DNA from 3 places in the Pseudarthrobacter sp. NPDC092439 genome. Region 1 is predicted to be linked to each of the others. Evidence: riboswitches for the same ligand, from Rfam matches in the RefSeq annotation. Region 1 holds a riboswitch; each other region holds the start of a gene.
What was found. A riboswitch is a leader RNA that binds a small molecule or an ion and turns the genes downstream of it on or off. The one in region 1 is predicted to bind thiamine pyrophosphate.

Region 1 (3,268 bases):
AGAACTTCGGCCCGCACATGGAGCAGAAGTGCGCGGTCTTGGCCGGTTCCGCCGGCAGGGTCTCATCGTGGAACGCCTCGGCCGTTACTGGGTCCAGGGACAGCGCAAACTGGTCCCGCCAGCGGAATTCGAAGCGCGCCTTGGACAGCGCGTCATCGCGTTCGTGCGCACCGGGGTGGCCCTTGGCGAGGTCCGCTGCGTGCGCTGCGATCTTATAGGTGATCACACCGGTCTTGACGTCGTCCTTGTTGGGCAGGCCAAGATGCTCCTTGGGCGTCACATAGCAGAGCATCGCGGTGCCGTAGCGGGCGATCTCGGTGGCTCCGATGGCCGAAGTGATGTGGTCGTAGCCGGGGGCAACGTCGGTCACCAGCGGTCCCAGGGTGTAGAACGGGGCGCCCTTGCACAGCTCCTGCTGCCGCTCCACGTTCTCCCGGACCAGGTGGAACGGGACATGGCCGGGGCCTTCCACCATGACCTGCACGTCGTACTCCCAGGCACGCCGGGTGAGCTCGGCCAGGGTGTCCAGCTCGGCGAACTGGGCGGCGTCATTGGCGTCCGCCGTGGCGCCCGGCCGCAGCCCGTCGCCGAGCGAGAACGCGACGTCGTACTTGGCGAAGATTTCGCAGAGTTCGTCGAAGTGCGTGTACAGGAAATTTTCCTGGTGGTGCGCCAGGCACCAGCCCGCCATGATGGAGCCGCCGCGGGACACGATGCCGGTGACCCGGTTGGCAGTGAGCGGAACATAGCGCAGGAGCACGCCGGCGTGCACCGTCATGTAGTCCACGCCCTGCTCGCACTGCTCAATGACGGTGTCGCGGAAGATCTCCCAGGTCAGCTTGTTGGCTTCGCCGTTGACCTTCTCCAGCGCCTGATAGATGGGCACGGTGCCAATCGGCACGGGGGAGTTGCGGATGATCCACTCGCGCGTGGTGTGGATATCATCGCCGGTGGAGAGGTCCATCACTGTATCCGCACCCCATTGGGTGGCCCACTGGAGTTTGTCCACTTCCTCCGCGATGGAGCTGGTGACCGCGGAGTTGCCGATGTTGGCGTTGATCTTCACCAGGAATGCCTTGCCGATGATCATCGGTTCCGATTCCGGGTGGTTGATGTTGTTGGGGATAATGGCCCGGCCCGCGGCAACCTCGCTGCGGACCAGTTCCACGTCGCAGTTTTCCCGCAGCGCCACGAAGCGCATCTCGGGCGTGATGATGCCCTGCCTGGCGTAGTGCATCTGGGTGACTGTCTTGCCTTCGACGGCGCGGCGGGGCACTGGCCGTGCGCCCTTCCATTCCGCAGAGGCTGCGCCGCGGCGGACAGCCGACCGGCCGTCGTCGAGCAGGTTCCGCTCCCGGCCGCTGTACGCTTCAGTGTCCCCGCGCGCCTCAATCCACTCGGTGCGGAAGGGCCGCAGGCCTCGGACCGGGTCGCTGCCCGGCCCGGCCGTCCGGTAGGCGCGGAACGGAGCGTTTGGCTCGCCGCCGGGGGAGTCCGACAGGGTAATCTCGGTGACTGGTACCCGAAGGCCCGACCCCCTGTCTTCCACGAAGGCGAGCGAGTGGGACTTCAGGGACTGGGTGGCAGGATCCCGGCCAGACGCATCGAGGGCAGGGTTCAGCTGTGTTTCTGGTGTATTCAAGGAATACTCACTTCCTTCGCCGGCATTACCCGGACAGGTTCGACGGTCGCAGGCTGCGTCAGCCCGATCTCAGCCCCTGCAGGGGCACCCGTGTGGTCAGGAACGAAGCTACCACAGGCCCCACGGGGAGCGGCGTCACATTCGCGGTGCTAGCCTGACCGGGCAGGATGAGAGGAGTTCCATGCCGGCGGTTATCCATTTCAGCGGACCGGTGCTCACGGGCCCGGACCGGGAAGTGCGCGGGCTGTGGTCCGTGGACGGCCGCCTGACCTTCCAGCGGCCCTCCGCGCGGCCTGACCACGTCCTGCCCGGCTGGGTGCTGCCGGGTTTCGTCGACGCGCACTGCCATATCGGCCTTGGGCCCGGCGGTCCCGTGGATGCGGACACCGCCGCAGCCCAGGCCCGGGCGGACCTCGCCGCCGGCACGCTGCTGGTCCGGGACGCGGGTTCCCCGGCTGACACGCGCTGGATGCAGGGCGGCAAGGAGTTTCCGGTACTGATCCGCGCCGGGCGTCACGTGGCCCGCACCCGGCGCTACCTCCGCGGGTTTGCCCGGGAAGTTGAACCGGAAGGCCTTGTCGAAGCGGTCCGGAAGCAGGCGCGCGACGGCGACGGGTGGGTGAAGCTCGTTGGCGACTGGATTGACCGCGGCGCCGGCGACCTGGCTCCGTCCTTTCCTGCCGCCGTCGTCCGCGATGCCATCCAGGCGGCACATGACGAAGGCGCCCGTGTCACCGCCCATTGCTTCGCCGAGGACACGCTGGACCAGATGCTGGACGGCGGCATCGACTGCATTGAACACGCCACGGGGCTCCTTCCGCGGCACCTGTCCCGCTTCGCCGAGCAGCGCGTGCCGATCGTGCCCACCCTGATCAATATCGCCACTTTTCCGGACATTGCCGCGCAGGCGCAGCCGAAATTCCCGCGCTACGCGGCCCATATGCTGGCGCTCTGGGAGCGCCGGGCGGAGCGCGTGGCGGAAGCGTTCGACGCCGGCGTGCGGGTTTTCGCGGGCACCGACGCCGGAAGCGTCATCCGGCACGGGCGGATTGCGGACGAGATCCTGGCGCTTCACGCCGCGGGCCTGCCGGCAGCGGCAGCGCTGGATGCCGCATGCTGGTCCGCGCGGCAGTGGCTGGGAGCGCAGGCCATCTCCGAAGGCGCGCGGGCGGATGTGGTTGTGTGCAGTGCGGATCCGCGGAGCCGGCCTGAAACCATCCGCCACCTGCAGCAGGTGGTACTGGGCGGCCGGATCGTCCACGACAGCGGAATAAATTGAAGCTTCAACTCATTTAATGGACAGGGCCGCCACCCGGGAGGCCGTAGGAGTTCGGAGTGTTCCAATGACCGCAGAAACCGTAAACCAGGACCTTCTTCCCGCCGGGCTCGGCATGGGCACGGTGATGCTCAAAGTGGGCGACATGAAGCTCATGACGGACTACTACCAGAAGGCGCTGGGCCTGGAAGTCGTGGCCGAACAGGATGGCGGCGTCTACCTGGGCCGCCTGGGCAGGCCACTGGTCCAACTGGCCCCGGCGTCCGGGCTCCACCTTCCCGGCAGGGGCGAGGCGGGCCTGTTCCACACCGCTCTGCTTTTCGAAACCAGGGAGGCGCTCGCCGCCACGA
Region 2 (3,268 bases), 310 kb from region 1:
GCAGCAACGGAGGCGCCGTCCGCCACGGCGCGCGGGCTTCCGTTCAGGATGATGTTCATGCTCTCTCCTTGGTGTCGTGGCGTGATGCGGCTGCGGAAAACCGGGCAGGGTCGAACGGCGCCCAGCGGGGGTCACGGGTGCCGTCCAGCAGGGCGCGGCAGACGGCCGCGGCCGCCGGCGCCAGCAGGACGCCGTGGCGGAAGAAGCCAGTGGCGACGACGAGCCCGGGGACGTATCCTCCGGCGGCGTCGGGCAGCGGTACGCGGCCCAGCAGGGGCGCATTGTCCGGGGTTCCGGGGCGGGCCCGGGCGGTGCACTCGAGCAGTTCCAGTTCGGCGACGGCGGGGACCAGAGTCTGCGCGTCCCGAAGGAGCTGGTGAACCCCGCCGGCGGAGACGGCACCGTGCGCCGCTCCGGCCTCCGGACGGGCCGCCCCGCCCAGGGCGTCTTCGCGCTGGGTGGCGCCGATGACCACGGTTCCGTCCTGCCGCGGCACCAGGTAGACCGGCACGCCATGAACCAGGCCCCGTACCGTCGCCGTCACCAACGGCCGGAGTTGCGTTGGCACGGCGAGCCGCAGGATGTCGCCGTGCACCGGGCGCAGCGGCAGCGCCAGGCCCTCGGGCAACCCGCCCAGCGCTCCGGCGTGCAGACCGTTGGCGACCACGGTCTCCCGCGCAAGAACCTTTCCGCCGCCTTCCAGCAGGACTCCGGCCACGACGTCGTCCGCCCACGCCAGTCCCGCTGCCCTGGCCATTACCGCGTAACCGTGGACGGCGCCGGCAACCCTGGTGCCTGCCCCTCCCTCTCCGTCCGCGTGCCGGGAGAGCGCCAGCCGGAGGCAGGCCACCAGCTGCCGCGGATCCACCTGGTGGTCGGCGGGGGTGTCCAGGGCGCAGGCGATCGATGGGCTCAGGAGCGGTTCGCGGCGGCGTGCCTCCCGGACCGTGAGTGGCTCCACGTCGAGGCCGTTGGCCTTCTGCACGGCCCGAAGGTCAAGCAGCGCCTGCCTGTCCGCAGCGTCCGCGCCGACGGCGAGCGTCGGCGTCTCGAGGTATCCGGGGTCCGCGCCCGCGGCGGTTTTGAGGGCGGCCGCGAAACCGGGCCACCGGGAGGAGGATTCCAGCATCAGCTCCAGGAGGGCTTCCTCCTGGTAGTGAAGTTCGCTGACGGGGGCGAGCATTCCGGCCGCCGCCCAGCTGGCGCCGGTTCCGGGGGCATCATCCACCAGCACCACGGATCGGCCGGAGCGGCGGGCCTCCCACGCGATGCTGTGGCCTATCACCCCGCCTCCGACGACTGCCACGTCGGCACGCATTACGCCGTCGTCGGCCGCGCCGGATCCGCTGGTGGGGTTGCCCATATGGTTCCTTCCCTACGCCGGTATTAGCCGGATCAGGTCAAGCGGTCGGCTCTGACGCCCTCTCAGCCCGGCGCTTTTGTGACAGCTGCCGCAGGCTCCCGCAGTACGAGGCCAGTTTAGAGGAACTAGGCTTGCAGCCATGAATGTGTCCCCCGCTGCCGCCCTGGCGTCCGCGCGCCTGTACCTTTGCACCGATGCCCGCCGCGGCCACGGCGATTTTGCCCGGTTTGTCGATGCCGCGTTCACCGGCGGCGTGGACATCATCCAGCTCCGGGACAAGGCCCTGGAGGCCGCGGAGGAGTTGGAGCTGCTCGAGGTGCTGCGCGAGGCTGCCGTCCGGCACGGCCGGCTGTGGGCCGTCAACGACCGGGCGGACATCGCGTCCCTTTCCGGGGCGCCCGTTTTCCACATCGGGCAGAAGGACCTTCCCCTCAAGGCAGCGCGCAGCCTCCTGGACGGCGCCGCGATCGGGCTTTCCACGCATTCGCCGGACCAGGTTGACGCGGCGGTGGCCGCGGCGCCGGGGCCGGCGGGCCTGGACTACTTCTGCGTGGGTCCACTGTGGGCCACGCCCACCAAGCCGGGGCGCGCCGCCGTCGGACTGGATCTGGTCAGGCACGCCGCATCCGTGGCGCCGGCCGGCCTGCCCTGGTTTGCCATCGGCGGAATCGACCACGGCAACGTGGACCGGGTGGCCGCTGCGGGTGCCCGCCGGATCGTGGTGGTCCGCGCCATCACGGAGGCGCCGGACCCGGCCGAAGCCGCTGCGTCGCTGCTCGCCGCCCTCGACGCCGCGGGTTAGCCCGGCTGTTCCTCGTTCCGGGGGTTTCGGGCTAGGCTGATTTTCGTGTCGCATCATCGGTTGGCTCCCAATGTCCACGAGCACAGGAACGCGCTCGAGGAGGCGTTGAGCGCGCTGCGTACCGAGCTGGAATTGCCTGCCGGATTCCCTCAGGAGGTCCTGGCGGATGCCGAAGCGGCCGTGGCCTCGCTGGACATGCCGGACTATGACCTGACGGACGTCGGATTCATCACCATCGACCCGGAATCCTCCACGGACCTGGACCAGGCCCTCTTCATTGAACCCGACGGCGGCGGCTACAGGGTGCTGTATGCCATCGCCGACGTGCCCGCTTTCGTCCGGCCGGGAGGCCCGCTGGACGCCGAAACGCGGCGCCGCGGACAGACCTTTTACGCGCCGGACGGCCGGATTCCGCTGCACCCGCAGGTCATCAGCGAAGGCGCCGGCAGCCTGCTCCCGGACCAGGACTGCCCGGCGTTTGTCTGGGACTTCCGGCTCAACAGCGCCGCGGAAGTCACTGCCGTCAACGTGCGGCGGGCACGCATCCGCAGCCGCGACAAGCTCAGCTACAAGGGCGCCCAAAAGGAGCTCGACGCGGGCACGGCGCCGCCGGTTCTCCAGCTGCTCAAAGAGGTAGGCCTCAAGCGCGTGGCGCTGGAGCGTGAGCGCGGGGGCGCCAGCCTGAACATGCCGGACCAGGAAATCGTCCAGCTTCCCGACGGCGGCTACCGGATTGCCGCCGCACCGCAGCTTCCCGTGGAGGACTGGAACGCACAGATTTCCCTCATGACCGGCATGGCCGCGGCCCGGCTCATGCTGGACGGTAAGGTGGGGATCCTGCGCACCATGCCTGCGCCGGACAGCCGCTCCCTGGACCACTTCCGGCTCCAGACCGAAGTCCTGGGCAAGCCCTGGAACGGGAAGATCAGCTACGGCGAATACCTCCGCACCCTGGACCCCACGGAGCCGCGCCAACTGGCCATTCTGCATTCGGCCGGGATGCTGTTCCGCGGCGCCGCCTACACCGCTTTCGACGGCACTGTCCCTGCGGATGCGATCCAGTCGGCCATTGGTGCGTCCTACGCGCACACCACCGCTCCGCT
Region 3 (3,268 bases), on a different contig from region 1:
GTCCCGGACATTCCCGGTGACGAACTGGTGCTCGGGCTCCTGGAAGACGGTGCCGATCCGCTCGATCAGCTGCTCCGCCTTCCATTGGTACGGATCGATTCCCGCCCCGCGGCTCAGGTCTACGGTGGCCGAAACCTTCCCTTGCACCGGCGCCAGGAGCCCGGCGAGGGTCAGCGCAAAGGTGGATTTGCCCGCCCCGTTGGGCCCCGTGACGGCCAGCGCCTGGCCAGCGCGCACCTGCGCCGAGATGTCACGCTGCACCGGTACCGGCGGGATCTTCCTGAGACCCTTCCGGCCCGTCCGTTCCCGCGAAACTCCCAGCCCCTCGGCGGCGAGCAGGAGCCCGCCGGAACCCGGAGGAGGCATGGCCGCCCGTTGGCGCGTCTCCGGAACGTATCCCGGCACCCACACACCGGCCGCCATGAGCATGGTCCTGGCCTCGCGCAGCACCCGGTCCGGAGGTCCGTCCAGCAATACGGCGGGCCCGGCGCCGGATCCCGGCTGCAGGACCACGATCCGGTCCACCAGGTCCTTCCACACGGACACGCGGTGTTCCACCACCACCAGCGTGGCGCCGGTCTTGTCCATGCAGCGGCCCACGGCGTCCCGGACTTCCAGCACGCCGGCCGGGTCCAGGTTGGCGGTTGGTTCGTCCAGCAGGATCAGCCCCGGGCGCATCGCCAGGATGCCCGCCAGCGCCAGCCGCTGTTTTTGCCCACCGGACAGCGCGGACGTGGGGTGGTGCAGCGGCAGGTGGGAAAGTCCGACGTCGGCAAGCGCCTCATGCACGCGCGCCCAAATTGCGTCGCGGGGAACCGCGAGGTTCTCGGCACCGAAGGCGGCGTCGTCACCCAGCCGTGACAGAACCACCTGCGTTTCGGGGTCCTGCTGCATCAGCCCCGCGCGGCCGGGCCGGCCCCGGGGGGAAGCCCCGTCAACCAGAAGCGAACCGGACTCGTCAGCGTCGCCTGCCTCGCCGTCGTCGTCCGCGTCCCCCAGCACCCCGGCGAGGGCGTGGAGCAGCGTCGACTTGCCGGCACCCGACGGGCCCAGCAGGAGCACCCGCTCCCCCGGCGCGATGTCCAGGTCAAGGCCCCGGACGGCTGGCTTGGCGCGTCCGGGGTGCCGCCAGCCCCAGCCGCGGGCGGCAACCGCGGCGGGGCGGACGGCGGATGCGCTGCCGGAAGGTCTTGGCATCAGGAGAAGACGGGCTCCGTGGCCGCCTTGCGGGAGGCGAACGGGCTCAGCACGCCGGTCCGGGCGAGGCCGCGGGTGGCGATCCAGGACAGGGCGCCGGCGATGATCGCACCGGAGATGCTGGTGAACAGGATGTAGGCGAACTTGTCACCGGCGGAGTAGGCGATGTTCCAGCCCCACGGGGAGAACGAGTCGTTCAGGCCGCAGAACAGGCCTGCCGCGGCGCCCGCGAGCAGGGCCACGGGCAGGTTGAACTTCCTGTAGACGAAAACCGCGAAGATGATCTCCGCGCCGAGGCCCTGGACGAATCCGGAGAACAGCACCGACGTGCCGTACTGCGAACCCATCAGCAGTTCGCCGGTGGCTGCAACCGTCTCGCAGAAGAGTGCCGCGCCGGGCTTGCGGATGATGAGCATCCCCAGGACAGCCGGAATCATCCAGCCGCCGGCGATCAGGCCGGTCAGGGGCGGGTAGACGGCGTTCATCGGACCGGACACCGCCAGGGCGCCCTGGGACCACGCCCAGAAAATCACCCCGCCGGCGATGGCGATCAGCGCCGCCACCACGATGTCCACGACGCGCCAGGACTTGCCGGGGGTCTTCTTGATTGCTTCAGTTGCCATGGTGAATCCTCCTGGGTAGCAGGAGGGGAAAGTGGTCACGGCAACCGCGTTGAACGGTGTTGCCGGCCACTTCGAGAACTCGACTCCCTTGCGCCGGTACTAACCGGATCAGGTTCGAGGGTCTGCGGATCTCCGCACTCTCAGCGCCCACACGGGTTCCCGGCTGAGCCGGCAATGCCCGACGGCGGCGCTCCCCTGTCGTTTGAATGTTGCGTTGAGTGGTATGCCCCTGAGGGCGTGGTCCAGTTTACACCGCAGCGGCCAATGGCGGCGGGGAAAATTACGGCGCCGGGCCGTTAGGCTGGGGTCAGTCCGTTTTCTGCCCGCAAGGAGTACAAGGAATGAACCTTTTCATTAAGCTGCTCGGCACCGGCATCTCGCTGGTGGCAGGCTTCGTCGGCACCAAGATGGTCAACACCGTCTGGGAGAAGACCACAGGCCGGAAGCCTCCCACCGGCAAGGACGAGGATGTGCCCACCAGCCTGCACTCGGCCCTGACGTTTGCCCTGATCTCAGCATCGGTGAGCACCGTCATCCAGGTCCTGGCGAACCGCGGCACCCAGCGCGCCATCACCCGCTTCGCCAAGAGCCAGGACATCGTTTAGCCCCGCTTCAATCTGCCGCCGGCAACCCGCCTCACTCATTCCTCGGGAGGCGGGTTGCCGGCGGCTTTTTGGACCACGGCTTCGAGCTCGTCCGAGGTCAGCAGCTCCCGGTGCAGGTGCTTGGTGCGATAGCCGGCCCGGCCCACCATGTGCGCGGAGACCGGCACCGTCAGTAACTGGAAGATCCAAGCCACCAGCAGCACGGGCCACACCCACCAGGTGCGCAGCTGCAGTCCGATCGCCGCCAGCAGCAGGAACAGTCCCAGCACCTGCGGCTTCGTGGCGGCGTGCATCCGGCTCAGCAGGTCCGGAAAGCGCAGCAGGCCTATGGCGGCGCCCAGCGACAGGGCAGCGCCGACCACCATGAACACCGCAGACACGGTGTCCACCCAGGCATCAACGCCGGGGACAGTCTCGCCCACCGCCCGGTAGCCCGTGAGCAGTTCAGGATTCATGCGGCTGTTCCCTTCTGTCCGCAACGAACCGGGCCACCGTCACTGAACCGACGAAGCCGATGATCGAGATGGCTACCACCAGCATCAGGTTGTTCAGGTGGCGGTTTACGGCCATGTCGATGCACAGCGCCGCCCCCAGGATGGCCAGCAGCACGTCGGTGGCCAGCACCCTGTCCAGGAGCGACGGTCCCCGGGCGATCCGGAGAATGGCGCCGCCGGCGGCGAGCGCCAGGATCACGGCCGTCACGGCCAGCACGGACTGCATCATGCCGCGGCCTCCCTGCGGACAGCCTCAAGCTCGGCCGGTGTTCCCATAATCCTGATCAGCCCCGCCTCGATGGAAAGGACCTCGTTCCGCAGCCGGGCCACGTCCTGCTCAGTGCTGATG

Region 2: it holds a riboswitch for thiamine pyrophosphate, as region 1 does, so the genes downstream of both, thiO (glycine oxidase ThiO) here and thiC (phosphomethylpyrimidine synthase ThiC) in region 1, are expected to answer to the same signal.
Region 3: it holds a riboswitch for thiamine pyrophosphate, as region 1 does, so the genes downstream of both, ACIQCM_RS07885 (ECF transporter S component) here and thiC (phosphomethylpyrimidine synthase ThiC) in region 1, are expected to answer to the same signal.

What each region holds. Positions count from the first base shown of each region.
Region 1 is NZ_JBIVQB010000001.1:594,477-597,744, reverse strand. Features, by position in the region: gene thiC (phosphomethylpyrimidine synthase ThiC) at 1-1,642, opposite strand, end outside; TPP riboswitch at 1,637-1,744, opposite strand; gene ACIQCM_RS02825 (amidohydrolase family protein) at 1,824-2,921, shown strand; gene ACIQCM_RS02820 (VOC family protein) at 2,986-3,268, shown strand, end outside.
Region 2 is NZ_JBIVQB010000001.1:904,621-907,888, forward strand. Features, by position in the region: gene thiS (sulfur carrier protein ThiS) at 1-59, opposite strand, end outside; gene thiO (glycine oxidase ThiO) at 56-1,363, opposite strand; TPP riboswitch at 1,356-1,475, opposite strand; gene thiE (thiamine phosphate synthase) at 1,503-2,165, shown strand; gene ACIQCM_RS04205 (RNB domain-containing ribonuclease) at 2,211-3,268, shown strand, end outside.
Region 3 is NZ_JBIVQB010000002.1:654,941-658,208, forward strand. Features, by position in the region: gene ACIQCM_RS07880 (ABC transporter ATP-binding protein) at 1-1,197, opposite strand, end outside; gene ACIQCM_RS07885 (ECF transporter S component) at 1,197-1,820, opposite strand; TPP riboswitch at 1,888-2,027, opposite strand; gene ACIQCM_RS07890 (DUF4235 domain-containing protein) at 2,162-2,425, shown strand; gene mnhG (monovalent cation/H(+) antiporter subunit G) at 2,461-2,880, opposite strand; gene ACIQCM_RS07900 (monovalent cation/H+ antiporter complex subunit F) at 2,870-3,148, opposite strand; gene ACIQCM_RS07905 (Na+/H+ antiporter subunit E) at 3,145-3,268, opposite strand, start outside.